One region of the Marinobacterium sp. NO-S09 genome, then DNA from elsewhere that is predicted to be linked to it. Evidence: predicted binding sites of a transcription regulator. Region 1 holds the regulator's gene; the other holds the start of a gene.
What was found. Region 1 encodes sigma-54, which starts transcription at its own class of promoters, with help from an activator protein. Its sites were predicted from a motif close to TGGCACNNNNNTTGCTNT; they were not measured.
Positions count from the first base shown of each region.

Region 2: the regulator sigma-54 is predicted to act here: its motif matches at 2,572-2,589, upstream of glnK (P-II family nitrogen regulator).

Region 1 is NZ_CP168954.1:3,809,351-3,816,581, reverse strand. Features, by position in the region: gene O3C79_RS17615 (YhdP family phospholipid transporter) at 1-114, shown strand, start outside; gene yjgA (ribosome biogenesis factor YjgA) at 135-653, opposite strand; gene mgtE (magnesium transporter) at 664-2,013, opposite strand; gene O3C79_RS17600 (HPr family phosphocarrier protein) at 2,059-2,328, opposite strand; gene rapZ (RNase adapter RapZ) at 2,336-3,208, opposite strand; gene O3C79_RS17590 (PTS sugar transporter subunit IIA) at 3,211-3,672, opposite strand; gene hpf (ribosome hibernation-promoting factor, HPF/YfiA family) at 3,694-3,984, opposite strand; gene O3C79_RS17580 (RNA polymerase factor sigma-54) at 4,037-5,563, opposite strand; gene lptB (LPS export ABC transporter ATP-binding protein) at 5,611-6,348, opposite strand; gene lptA (lipopolysaccharide transport periplasmic protein LptA) at 6,348-6,854, opposite strand; gene lptC (LPS export ABC transporter periplasmic protein LptC) at 6,844-7,231, opposite strand, start outside.
Region 2 is NZ_CP168954.1:439,699-446,929, reverse strand. Features, by position in the region: gene O3C79_RS02270 (putative bifunctional diguanylate cyclase/phosphodiesterase) at 1-575, shown strand, start outside; gene O3C79_RS02265 (YifB family Mg chelatase-like AAA ATPase) at 544-2,058, opposite strand; gene O3C79_RS02260 (accessory factor UbiK family protein) at 2,097-2,378, opposite strand; gene glnK (P-II family nitrogen regulator) at 2,661-2,999, shown strand; gene O3C79_RS02250 (ammonium transporter) at 3,045-4,319, shown strand; gene glnK (P-II family nitrogen regulator) at 4,458-4,796, shown strand; gene O3C79_RS02240 (entericidin A/B family lipoprotein) at 4,844-4,996, opposite strand; gene astA (arginine N-succinyltransferase) at 5,110-6,144, shown strand; gene O3C79_RS02230 (sensor histidine kinase) at 6,116-7,231, opposite strand, start outside.

The DNA.
Region 1 (7,231 bases):
ATCGACAAGCTGATAGGGGACCAGCTGCAGCGCTTTACCAGCTTGCGTTACACCTTGAAAGGGGACTGGAACGACCCCGAATTCAAGCTGCAGCCCACCCAATCAGCGCCCTGAGCGGGCAGGTTGAGGCTGCTTCAGAGATCGCTCAGTTCGCGCAGGTAGCGGAACAGCTTGCGTGAATGAGTAGGCGGCTGCTCACGGGCGCGCTCACGCTGGGCGTTTCGAACCAGCTGGCGCAGGTGCTGAATATCGGCATCGGGGTGCTGTTCGATAAATTCCTGCAGCGCCTCATTTCCTTCATCAATCAAACGCTCACGCCAGCGTTCCAGCTCGTGGAACAGGTGGTTGTGCAGGGCGCTGGCAGAATCGAAACGATCCACAACGGCACGGATGGCGTCGGCATCGGCGTCACGCATCAGCTTGCCGATATACTGCAGGTGGCGTCGCTTGGCACCGTTGGCACGAATGCGACCGTACTCCTCGATGGCAAGACGCAGGCGGTCATCGATAGGCAGCTTGGCCTGCTGGTCTGGGCGAAGCTCGGTCATGCGCTTGCCCAGCGTTTTCAGCTCTTCCGCATCCCGCTTGATCTGGGATTTACTGGGTTCCAGGTCGTCATGTTCGTCCTGGAAAGTATCGTTTTGGTCACTCATAGTCTGTCCGTCAGGCAAAGAACAGGGTGGCTAGCCCAAGGAAAGCGAAAAAGCCTATCACATCCGTAATGGTCGTCAGCAGTACGCTGCCGGCCAGCGCCGGGTCGATGCCCAGCGATTTCAGAATCATGGGCAGCATTGTACCTGCCATGGCGCCGGCGATCAGGTTTATCACGATCGCTAATGCGATAATCACGCCCACCGTCATGTCCTGGAACCAGACCACGGCTACCGCTGCGACCACCAGTGCCCAGAGCAGGCCGTTAAGCAGTCCAACAACCAGTTCTCGATTGAACAGCCAGCCGATATTGGAGCGTTCCACATGCCCCAGGGCCTGGCCGCGAATCACCAGTGTAAGTGTCTGGCTACCGGCTATACCACCCATGGACGCTACAATCGGCATCAGTACGGCGAGAGCAACAACCTTGTCGATGGTCTCTTCAAACAGGCCAATCACGGCGGATGCGATAAAGGCCGTGATCAGGTTGATGCCGAGCCAGACTGCACGCCGGCGGGTGGTTTTCATGATAGGGGCGAAGGTATCCTCGTCTTCGTCCAGACCGGCCATGCTCATAAGGGAGTGGTCGGCATCTTCACGGATAACGTCCACCACGTCATCGATGGTGATACGACCCAGCAATTGGCCCTCTTCGTTGGTGACGGGGGCTGAGATCAGGTCGAGCTGTTCAAACAGGCGGGCAACTTCTTCGTCCGGCATGTCAGCCGGAATGGCGTCCACGTCGGTGTTCATAATCTCACGCACCAATACGTCAGGGTCTGTGGTGAGCAGGCGTGTCAGCGGCAGTACGCCAATGTAAGAGCCTTTACGGCTGACCACGAACAGGGTGTCGGTGGTCTCGGGGATCTCCTTGTGACGGCGCAGGTAGCGCAATACCGTCTCTGCAGTAATATCCGGGCGGATGGTTACCGTATCGGTATTCATCAAGCCGCCGGCGGTATCCTCCGGGAACGAGAGCACCTGCTCGACGCGTTCACGGTTCTCCCGGTCCATGATTTTCAGCAGCTCTTTCATCACCCGTTCGGGCAGCTGCTGCAGAATGTCGGCCATGTCATCGGTTTCCAGCGATTCGGTAATCGCCAGTACTTCCGAGGCTTCCATGCGGCTCAGGATTTCCGCCTGTGCTTCATCGCCCAGATATTGCAGCACCTCACCTTCCAGGTCCTTGTTGAGCAGGTTCCACAGGATCTGGCGCTCGCGCGGTGGCGTTTTTTCCAGCAGGTGTGCCACCTCAACGGGCTTGAGTCCCTTGTTGAGCATGAATCTGAGCTGCTGCAGTTCGCCGACTTCGAGAGCGGCACTGAGGGTTTCCAGGTTGGAAAGCTGATCCTGCTGGCTCATGGCGCTGGTTTCCGGTGCTGAAGGTGAAGAGGTAAAGCGGTTTGTTTATTCGGGTTCGTCGAAGCGGTTATTGATCAGGGATTCGAGTGCACTCAGGGCGTGATGTTCGTCCTGACCCTGGATGCGGAGTTCGATTTCGGTGCCTTTGCTGGCGGCCAGCATCATCACCGACATGATACTTTTGCCATCAATTTCCCGGTCATCACGGGCAATGCGAATATCGGAGTCGAACTGGTTGGCCGTGGTGACGAGTTTAGCCGCTGCACGGGCGTGCAGGCCAAGTTTGTTGATAATCGTCAGGCGTTTTTCAACCATGCTAGCTTCAGTCCGACCCAGGCTGTCTTAGTTCACGGTGCAATATCTGGACATTATCCATAAGCGTGCGGAAATGGCCAGCAAGCTGTTCGCAAACATAGACAGAGCGGTGCTGGCCGCCGGTACAGCCGATACCGATGGTGATATAGCTGCGGTTATTGGCGCGGAAGCGGGGCAGCCATTTTTCCACGAACTGGCGGATATCGGTCACCATTTCAGTGACATCCTCGTATCCGGACAGAAAGTCGATCACTTCCTGGTCGCGCCCTGTGTGGCGGCGCAGCTCGGGCACCCAATAGGGGTTGGGCAGGGAGCGCACATCGAAAGTGAAATCCACATCCAGTGGCACGCCGTGCTTGAAACCGAATGACTCGAACTGCAGCGACAGTTCCTGTTCCGTGCGCCCGGCGACGCGCAGTTTGACTTCATCACGCAGCTCATACAGAGACAGGCGTGTGGTATCGATGCGCAGGTCGGCCTGGGTGGCAATGGGCTCCAGCAGCTCGCGTTCGTTGCGAATGGACTGCTGCAGGCTCTGGTTATTGTCGCTCAGAGGGTGACGGCGGCGTGTGGCATTGTAGCGGCGCAACAAGGTGGCCTCGCCGGCGTCAAGAAACAGGGTTTCGATGCCCAGGTTCGGCAGCTTCTGCAGCTGGGCCATGATCTCGGGGAACTGCTGCAGGTTGCTGGGCTGGTTGCGGGCATCAATGCTGACGGCAATTTTGCTGATTGGCTGGGGATCGGCCAGCATCAGCTTGATCAAGTCAGGCAGCAGCAGGGCAGGCAGGTTGTCGATGCAGTAGAAGCCGACGTCTTCCAGTACCTGAAGTGCCGTACTTTTACCTGATCCCGAGCGACCACTGAGCACAACCAGGCGCATGCTCAATGCTCCTGGCAGAGCTGTTGGACGCGCTCCAGCAGATCATCGGCACTGCCGCAGGCTCGCAGCGAGTCCCGCGTTTCCGAATGGTTGAACAGTTCAGCCAATCCCGCCAGGGTTTGCAGATGTTCTTCGGCGCCTTCTTCCGGGACCAGCAGCAGGCACACCAGATCAACCGGGCGATTATCGATGGCATCGAAATCGATCGGGCTGGTCAGTGTCATCAGCAGTCCAACGGCCTTGTGTACGCCGGCCATACGACAGTGAGGAATGGCGACGCCTTCACCGATACCGGTGCTGCCCAGGCGTTCACGATTGATAAGGCCGCTGAAGATATCTTCAGCGGCCGGGCCATCCAACTGCTCTGCAATGGTTTGGCTGGCGAGTTCGAGAACCCGCTTTTTGCTGACTACATCGACGTGGCAGAGTGTGCGCGATGGGGTCAGCAGTTCTGATAGTTGCATGTGGTTACGTGCTGCTACCGGTTATTTGTGGGATTTCATCTTTTCTTTGTGCTTGATGATCTGACGATCGAGCTTGTCGACCATGCCGTCGATGGCGGCATACATGTCGTCGTGTTCGTTCGCAGCAAAGACTTCACCGCCGGCGAGGTGGATGTTGGCCTCGGATTTCTGGCGCTGTTTCTCTACGCTAAGGGTGACCTGTGCATTGGTGATGTTGTCGAAGTGACGTTCCAGACGATCAAACTTGTTACGTACATAGTCATTCAGGGCATCAGTCAGTTCGACATGGTGGCCAGTGATGTTGATCTGCATAGGTTTTTCTCCTTCTCATAGGGGTGCAGCAGATGCACCGCCTTCACTCTCATTAAACCAGACGCTTGCGCTCATTAGAAGGCGGAATGTGCATTGCCTCCCGATATTTTGCAACGGTACGGCGGGCAACGTTAATGCCCTGTTCCTTGAGTAGCTGTGCGATTTTGTTGTCACTCAGCGGTTTGGCTGTATTTTCATCATTGATCAGCTTCTTGATCAATGCGCGGATGGCGGTAGACGAGGCGGCTCCGCCATCGGAAGTACCCACATGGCTGGAGAAAAAGTACTTTAGCTCGAAGATGCCACGCGGTGTGTGCATGTATTTCTGGGTGGTAACGCGCGAGATGGTGGATTCGTGCATGTCGACCGCTTCGGCGATGTCATGCAGAACCATCGGTTTCATGCCCTCGTCACCTTCTTCAAAGAAGTCGATCTGGCGCGCCACGATCTCCGTGGTGACCTTGAGCAGTGTTTCGTTGCGGCTGGCCAGGCTCTTGAGGAACCAGCGTGCTTCCTGCAGGTGGTTCTTCAGGTAGGTGTTGTCGGCGCTGTTATCGGCGCGGCGCACCAGGTCGGCATACTGGCTGTTGATCTTGAGCTTGGGTGAGGCCTCATTGTTGAGGCTCACGGTCCACTGGCCCTGCTGTTTGCGCACCAGTACATCCGGGATGACATACTGCGCGGCTTCAGGGCTGATGATGCCGCCGGGCTTGGGGTTCAGGCTCTGGATCAGGCTGATGACCTGTTGCAGTTCCGGCTCCTTCAGGCGCATGCGGCGCATCAATGTGCGGTAGTCGTGGCTGCCCAGCAGATTAAGATGGTCGCGCACCAGGCGGATCGCATAGGGGCGCAATGGAGTATCTTCGGGCAGTTGCAGCAGCTGCAGACGCAAGCATTCATTGAGGTCGCGGGCACAGACACCGGTCGGATCAAACTGCTGCAGGCGGTGCAGCACGGCTTCCACTTCATCCAGCTCCGCATCCGCAAAGTCCTCGGGCTGGTGATTCTGGAAATGCTCCAGCAGATCCTCGGTACTGGTGGTGAGGTAGCCATCGGCATCCACCGAGTCAATGATGGCCAGCGCGATCTGGTAATCGGTCTCACTCATGGGGGTGAGGTTGAGCTGCCACAACAGGTGATCCTGCAGGCTGTCTTCCATGGTGTCATTGTCGCCCGGCGACCAGTCGTCATCACGGGGCTGGGACGGTGTGCTCTGGTGCTGGAAGGTGTCATCCCAGCTGCTGTCCGTGGTCAGCTCGGCCGGAATCTGATCATTCCAGTGATCTTCGGGCTGGTCATCACTCCAGTTGTCGTCACTGTCAGCGTTGTCGCTGGTGCTGGCGGTTTCCCGGCTGGACGTGTTGTCCGCTGAGTCGCTGTCCTGACGGTCGCTGTCCGCCTCGGCGGCCTGATGAGTCTCATGCTCCTCTTCGGCTTCCAGCAGGGGGTTGCTGTCCAGCGCCTCCTGAATCTCCTGTTGGAGGTCCAGCGAGGAAAGCTGCAGCAGGCGGATTGCCTGTTGCAACTGAGGGGTCATGGTCAGCTGTTGGCCGATCTTGAGTTGTAAGGATTGTTTCATAAACGACTGCCAATTGAACTGCTAGGAAGACTCCCGGGGGAAAGCCGCTAAAGCGAGAACTGCTCGCCCAGATAGGCACGACGGACTTGTTGATCCGCCAGGATCACCTCCGGGGTACCCTGTGCCAATATGCCTCCTTCACTGACGATATAGGCTTGTTCACAGATATCAAGCGTCTCACGCACGTTGTGGTCTGTGATCAATACACCGATACCGCGTGATTGCAGGTGGCGAATGGTCTGCTTGATGTCACTGACCGATATGGGGTCAACGCCGGCAAAGGGCTCATCCAGCAGAATAAAATCAGGTTCTGTTGCCAGGGCGCGGGCGATCTCTACCCGTCGACGTTCGCCGCCGGAAAGCGACATGCCCAGGCTGTCTTTCAGATGGGTGATATGAAACTCTTCCAGCAGCTCTTCCAGCAGGGCCTTGCGGCGGCTGGCATCGAGCTCGGGTCGGGTTTCCAGTATCGCCATCAGATTATCGCGCACGCTGAGTTTGCGAAACACCGAAGCTTCCTGAGGCAGGTAGCCAATACCGCGTCGCGCACGCTCGTGCATGGGCATGCGGGTGACATCATCCTCGGTGATCATGATCTGGCCCCGGTCAGCCGGGATCAGGCCCACAATCATGTAAAAACAGGTGGTTTTGCCGGCGCCGTTGGGGCCCAGCAGGCCGACTATCTGGCCGCTGTCCACGTGCAGGGAAACGTCACGTACGACTTCGCGACCCTTATAGCTTTTGGCAAGATTGCGGGCTTCCAGACGTTTGGTGGGTGCTGTCATTAATTTGAATCCGTCCGCGGCTGGATGACCATGCGTACACGTTCGCCATTGGCGTCATCACTGCCGAAGGCATTTACCACGGCTTTTTCCATGTTGTAGACGATACGCTCACCGGAAAATGAATCCTGACCCTGATCGACGCGGGCAGATTCGGTGATGGTCACTTCCTGGCGATTAACCTGGTAGTCCATACGCAGGCCGTAGGCGCGAGTAGGGGCGGCATCGGCCTCGGGCTGCTGATGAAATTCGGCCGGTGAGCCGGTCGAGATAATGCGCGAAACACCGTTGCCCTGGCGGTGCAACTCTACGCGCGCGCCCTTGATCAGCATACTGCCCTGCCGAATTTCCACGTTACCGGTGTATACGGTGATACCGGTGCGCTCGTTGATGCTGGCGCGATCAGCGCTGATGTTGATCGGCTGATTATGGTCATCCGGCAGTGCCTGAGCTGCCGCCGGCAGCCAAAGCAGTAGAGCTGCGCAGAGTCCGCGTAGTTTATTGTGCATGGTAAACACCCTTAACATCCGATAGCAGTTCTATCCGCTGTTCCTCAAAATACACATCCATGCCGAGTGCCTCGGTGGTGTCATCTCCGCGTTCTACCCTGACAATCTGTGCCGTATGGGCACGTTCTTCTGCCGGGTATAGGGTCAACTGTTCTGTGCTGAGTTTGACTGTGGCTTCGGACTGGGAATTATCATGAAGCAGTACACCGCCTGCAAGCTCTACCTGCTCATGCGAATCCGGTACCTCGCCTTTATCCGCTCTGAGTCGATAGGGAGTAGTCTCATCCTGCCCCGGTACATTGACCTCGGGGTTGTGTAATCGGGTCAAGCTGAGTTCGGGCAGGTGTTGCATCAGCTCGGTATTGATCTGATGCGCT
Region 2 (7,231 bases), 780 kb from region 1:
ACTGGATCATCCAGGAAGCGGGCCGCGCCCTGCCGGCCATTCAGGAAGCCGGCATGGAAGGCCGCATCGGCATCAACCTGTCGTTCCGCCAGTTTCAGGATACCTATCTGGCCAGCACCATTGAGCGCCTGCTCGACGAGCACAACATGTCCAGCCAGGCGATGGAGTTCGAACTGACCGAAACCGCGCTGTGCAACGACGAGGAGCACGTACGCAACACCATCGAGCAGTTGAGCCGCCGCGGCGTGGAATTCTCGCTGGATGACTTCGGCACCGGCTACTCCTCCTTCAGCCTGCTGCAGAAACTGCCGATCACCACACTCAAAATCGACAAGTCTTTCGTTGATGGTATTCCCGGCAATCCGGATGACGAGGAGATCGTGCGCGCCATCATCAACCTGGCCCACAATCTCAACAAACAGGTAATCGCCGAAGGCGTGGAAACCCGTGCCCAGCTGGAATTCCTGATCCGTCACGACTGTGATCAGGTACAGGGCTTCTTCTTCAGTCGCCCGGTGCCGCTGGACCAGTTCCTGACCCTGGTCAGCCGTCGCCAGAAGCAGAGCAGCCTCTGAACGCCAGCGCTTCCAGCAGCTGGGGTTCTTCTACCCGAGGCTGACCCGCCAGATCCGCCAGAGTGCGGGCAACCTTGAGAATACGATGACAGGTTCGCGCCGACAGCTGATAGCGCTGCATCACCTGTGTCAGTAACACACGCCCGGCATCGTCCAGACCGCATACCTGCTCCAGTTCAGTGCCACCCAGCTCCCGATTCATGGTGCCCTGGCGCGTCAACTGCACCTCATGCGCCTGCCTCACCCGCGCCCTCACGTGGGCACTGCTTTCACCCGGTTTGGCCGGCGCCAGCAACGCATCCGGCGGGAGTGCCGGCACATGCAGCTGCAGATCGATACGGTCCAGCAACGGACCGGAGATTTTCTGCTGGTAGCGCCGAATCTGATCCGGCGTACAGTAACAACGATCGGTACCATCACCATGGTAGCCACAGGGGCAGGGGTTCATGGCAGCCACCAGCTGAAATCGAGCGGGAAAGCGGGTTTGCCGGGCCGCTCGGGAGATCAGAATCTCGCCGGTTTCCATGGGTTCGCGCAGTACTTCCAGTACCCGACGCGGAAATTCCGGCAGTTCATCAAGGAAGAGCACACCCTGATGCGCCAGCGAAATTTCACCGGGCCGGGGGTGACTGCCACCACCCACCAGTGCCACCGCCGAAGCAGTATGGTGCGGCGAACGGAAGGGGCGGATACCGGCACAGGCCGGGGTCACGTCATAGCCGGATACGGAGGCAATCGCGGCCACCTCCAACCGTTCCCGGCTTTGCAGCTCAGGCAGCAAGCCCGGCAAACGTGCCGCCAGCATGCTTTTACCGCTGCCCGGCGGTCCGGAAAACAGCAGGTTATGTCCACCGGCAGCCGCCACTTCCAGTGCTCGCCGTGCCTGAAACTGCCCTTTCACCTCGGTCAGATCCGGCATGGCACCCGCTTCGGCAGCGACCTCCTCGGCCACCGCCGGCTGCAGGGGTTGTCGGCGTATCAGGTGCTCAACCAGCTCAATCAGGTGCGACACCGCCAGCACCTCGGTATCCCCGGCCATCAGTGCTTCTTCGGCATTGTCACGGGGCACCACCAGAGCACGCTGCAACTGCCCGGCGGCAACGGATGCCGGCAGTACGCCGCGTACAGAGCGGATCTCGCCCGACAGGGACAACTCCCCCAGCATTTCCAGCGCAGGTGTGGCTTTCCAGCCTTTCAACTGCCCCGAAGCTGACAGGATGCCGATGGCAATGGCCAGATCATAGCGCCCTCCTTCCTTGGGCAGGTCTGCCGGTGCCAGATTGATAGTGATACGCCGCTGAGGGAACTCGAAGCCGGCGGTAATCAGGGCACTGCGTACCCGTTCGCGGCTTTCTTTCACGCCGGTTTCGGGTAAACCGACAATGGACATGGAGGGCAGGCCACCTGACAGGTGGACCTCTACCGTCACCGGAGGCGCGGCAATCCCGAGCTGGGCTCGGGTCTGAATGACTGCAAGTGACATGACACTTTCCTTGTGTCGAAGTGTAAATCGAGTGCCTGTTAAGAGGGCGTGCTGTCGTTATCCTCGGCAGCAGGTGCGGAATCCGTTTCCAGTGCCTGCAGGCGTGCTTCCAACTGTTCCAGACGCTCGCGGGTGCGCAGAAGCACAGCCTGCTGGGCATCAAATTCTTCACGTGTCACCAGGTCCAGGCGGGCAAAGGTGCCCTGCAGCATGGTGCGCATCTGGTCCTGCAGCTCCTGCTGACCGGGAATATCAGGACGGTTGCTGAGCAGCTGGCCGAATTGGCCGGACAGGCTGTCGATCAGTTTCTGGTGGATCATCGGGGTCTCCGCATCTGACTCGTATCAGGCTCCACTATAAACCAGTTTGGTGCTCAGGTCAGACCAGACCTGTGCACCAAATGGGTTCACGCACCATAACGGTGCACCAAAACATGCCCCGCCGCGCATCAAAACTGCCCCTATCTCCCTCTAATAGTCATTAACTCACTGTTTAGAAAGAAAAATCACAAGTTGGCACGTGCTTCGCTTATAGGGAATTACAACGCGCCAGCATCCGGCAAACGGGGTGCTCGGACCAACGCTAGCCTAGAGGACACAACGATGAAACTGATCTCAGCGATCATCAAACCATTCAAGCTGGATGATGTACGTGAGGCCCTGTCGGACATCGGCGTTCAGGGTATTACCGTTACTGAAGTAAAAGGCTTCGGCCGCCAGAAGGGCCATACCGAGCTCTACCGTGGTGCCGAGTACATCGTCGACTTTCTGCCCAAGGTTCGCATCGATGCGGCCGTAGCCGATGACATCGTCGACCAGGTACTGGAGGCGATCAGCAAGGCGTCGCACACCGGCAAGATCGGTGACGGCAAGATTTTTGTTACACCGCTGGAGCAGGTTGTGCGCATTCGTACCGGTGAGTCCGGTCACGACGCCCTGTAATCAGGCCTGTTTCCGCGTTTCCGTTTATCTCTGGAGGATAAGACAATGGAAGAACTGCTCAACTCGACAGCCGGGGATGTGACCCAGCTGAAATATGCGGTCGATACCTTCTACTTCCTGGTGTGTGGTGCACTGGTAATGTGGATGGCGGCCGGTTTCGCCATGCTCGAAGCAGGTCTGGTGCGTGCCAAGAACACCACCGAGATCCTGACCAAGAACATCGCACTTTACGCCATCGCCTGTACCATGTACCTGCTGTGTGGCTACTACATCATGTACAGCTCTGATGCCGGCGGCGTTATGCCGAGCCTGGGCGCTCTGATCGGTGGTGAAAACTCCGTCGACGCGGTTCTGGCCGGTGGCGATGACGCGCCTTACTACTCTTCTCGCTCAGACTTCTTCTTCCAGGTCGTGTTCGTGGCAACTGCCATGTCCATCGTATCCGGTGCAGTTGCCGAGCGCATGAAGCTGTGGGCCTTCCTGGCATTCGCTGTTGTCATGACCGGTTTCATCTACCCGACGTCCGGCTACTGGACCTGGGGCGGCGGTTTCCTGAGCGAAGCCGGCTTCTCTGACTTCGCCGGTTCCGGCATCGTACACATGGCGGGTGCGTCTGCTGCTCTGGCCGGTGTCCTGGTTCTGGGTGCACGTAAAGGCAAATACGGCAAGAATGGCGAAATCAACGCGATTCCGGGCTGTAACATGCCGCTGGCAACCCTGGGTACCTTCATCCTGTGGATGGGCTGGTTCGGCTTCAACGGTGGTTCCGAGCTGAAACTGTCTGACGTTGGTGAAGCCAACGCAGTTGCGGAAGTCTTCGTTAACACCAACGCAGCCGCTGCCGGTGGTGTCATCGCGGCGCTGATCGTAGCTCGCCTGTGGTTCCGCAAGGCTGACCTGACCATGGCACTGAACGGTGCACTGGCTGGCCTGGTTGCCATCACTGCTGACCCGCTGTCGCCAAGCGCGCTGGCCTCTACCCTGATCGGTGCCATCGGTGGTGCTCTGGTTGTCATCGCCATCGTCACTCTGGACAAACTGCGTCTGGATGATCCGGTCGGTGCCATCTCCGTGCACGGTGTGGTCGGTATCTGGGGTCTGCTGGCAGTGCCGCTGAGCAATGCTGATGCAACCTTCGGTGCTCAGCTGCTGGGTATCGTATCCATCTTCGGCTGGGTTTTCATTGCCAGCCTGGTGGTATGGCTGATCCTTAAGGCTGTCATGGGCATCCGTGTCAGCGAAGAGGAAGAGTACGAAGGCGTCGATCTCGCCGAGTGCGGTATGGAAGCCTACCCGGAATTCTCTGGCACCAAGAAGTAAACACACCAGAGGTTCCATCCTTCAGGCTGCGCAGAATATGCGCAGCCTTTTGATTATGGGTATACTGGCGTCCAAGGAGTCTCCACCGAACGACGGTGGGTACACTGGGACTGCCCCAATATTGCGAGGAGTTGAATGATGAAACTCGTCACAGCGGTGATCAAACCGTTCAAGCTGGATGACGTTCGCGAAGCCCTGTCCGAGATCGGTATCCAGGGTGTAACCGTGACTGAAGTGAAAGGCTTCGGCCGCCAGAAAGGCCATACCGAGCTGTACCGCGGCGCGGAATATGTGGTGGATTTCCTGCCCAAGGTGAAGATCGAAGTCGCCATTGATGACGACATGCTCGATCAGGTCATCGAAGCAATCAGCAAAACCGCCAACACTGGCAAGATCGGCGACGGCAAAATCTTTGTCATGCCGCTGGAGCAGGTGGTGCGTATTCGTACTGGCGAGACTGGCCCGGACGCTCTTTAACGGCCAGCCTTGCACTGGGCCGACCTGCCTCAGGTCGGCCTTGTTCCTCAGTTCTTCGCGTCGCGCGCAACTTCCTGAATCTTTTTACCGGCCTTGGTCAAGTCCTTGCCTGCACCCTCAATGGTACTGCAGCCGCTTTGCACGCCTGCCGCCAGCAACAGTCCCGCACTGGCAATCAGTGTAATCAGTTTCTTACCCATGGTTGCTCCTCATTCAGGCATGCCAAGATCATACCTCTAGCCTGCTTTTAGTGCTATTACCCCGGCCCGGCTCATCTATACTGCAGTCATAATCGTGACCACTGGAGGCCAGGATGCTGAGAGTACGCCCGATTGCATCGACAGACGACACCCTGTTGCACCAGATTGCCCGGGAATCAGGCCCGGGTTTTACCTCTTTGCCGGATAACCATGACCTGCTGGTCAGCAAGCTGGAGCAGGCGGTGAGTGCCTTTCGCAGCGCCCCCGAGCCAGCCCCGCTGACCTATCTGTTTGTACTGGAAGATACCGAAACCGGTGAGGTGCTGGGCACCAGCGGCATTACCGCGGCGGTGGGTCTGGATGCGCCCTGGTATCACTACCATATCGGCACCATTGTGCATGCCTCACACCAGCTGGGCATCTACAACGAGTTTCGCACCCTCTACCTGTGCAACGACTACACCGGCAGCAGCGAGCTCTGTTCACTGTTCTTGCGGCCTGATTTTCGTGGCCGGGGCGGTGGCGGTCTGCTGTCTCGGTCCCGCTTCCTGTTTATCGCCCAGCACCGTGCCCGCTTTGCCGACCGCATCATTGCCGAAATGCGCGGCTTCACCGACCAGGATGACAGCAACCCCTTCTGGGAAGGGCTGGGACAGCACTTTTTTTCCATGCACTACCGTGAAGCAGACTTCCTGACCGGCTCCGGCAACAAGGTGGTGATTGCCGAACTCATGCCCAAGCACCCGATCTATATCCACCTGCTGCCTCCGGCGGCGCAGGCGATCATTGGCGAGGTTCATCCCAATACACGCCCGGCCTGCAAGCTATTGAAGGCTCAGGGGTTCCGGTTTGAAGACTACGTGGATATTTTTGATGCCGGCCCGACACTGGCAGCACGCCCCGAGGAGGTGCATGCCATTGCGCGCAGCCGCACGCTGGAGGTGGTGATTGATGACCAGGCGGTGCCGGAGGGCGCACGCTCCTATCTGGTCAGCAATACCCAATGTGTGGATTTCCGCTGCACTCAGGCTCGCCTGCAGCCCGGGCGCCGTCGGGTGGCTCTGACCTCCGAAGTTGCCGCCTGCCTTGAGGTCAAGACAGGCGACCGGGTTCGACTGGTCAGTCTGCCGGCGGCAACTGAATCCTGAGCTCAAAGCCGCCCTCGGGCCGGTTATGGGCACTGATCCGGCCGCCCAACTGCTCAACGGCCCGGCGCGCAATGCTCATGCCCAAACCAAAGCCCTCTGCAGAGGTGCTGTCGTCCCGTACAAAGGGCTCAAACAGGCGAGGCAGGAGTGCCTCATCCACGCCCGGACCCGCGTCGCTCAGACTGATCTGAAGTCCGCCCCCAGGCAAGACCTGCAGCTGAAGGCTGGCGGGTGTTTCTTCAGGCGTATGACGCAGAATGTTTTCCACCCCGTTCTGTAACGCACGCCGCAGCAATTCACGGGCGCCAAGGTAATGTACGACGACCTCCGGCAGATCCAGTGTGAACGGCCGCGCCGGCTGGCGTAACCGCACTTCTTCCTGCAATTCCTGACAGAGTTCGTTGAGGGAAAACTCCACCGGACGCTCTTTGTTCTGCTGACGGCTAAAACTGAGGATTTCACTGATCAGGGCATCCAGACGTTCGCATTCGCGGTTGATACGCTGCATCAACGGGTCATCCTCCGCCAGCCGCTGCTCCACCAGACCGGCAGCGGCCTGCAGCCGCGCCAGGGGGGCTCGCAGCTCGTGGGACACATCCTGCAACAACCGCTGCTGCGCCAGCAGGGTCTGCTCCACGGACGCTACCATGGCATCAAACTCACGGGTCAGCTCCCCGATTTCATCCCGCCGCTGACTCAAGCCGGCATCGGCTCTCAGGGTCAGATCCTGTTCCTGATGCAGGTCCCGCACATGACGGCTGAGCCGTCGAATCGGCCGCACCACCAATCCACTGAGCACCAGCCCCGCCAGTCCCGACACCAGCAGTATCAGTACCATCTGCAACGAGAACAGGCGCCCGAGCATGCGCTCCACGAAGAAGGCCTCACGCGGCAAGCTCACCTTGGCCAGGTATTCACGACCACTGTCAGTGGTGAGTGCAAGTCTGAGGGCCCGTCGCGGCGGCTCATGTATGCCGGACATCAACGGCTCACGGCTGTCAGCCTCAAACAGCCAGACGGGTATTGAATGGCGCCGCCCCGGCAGCTTGTGCCAGTCCGGTACGCCATCTTCGTAGCGTTCCAGCAT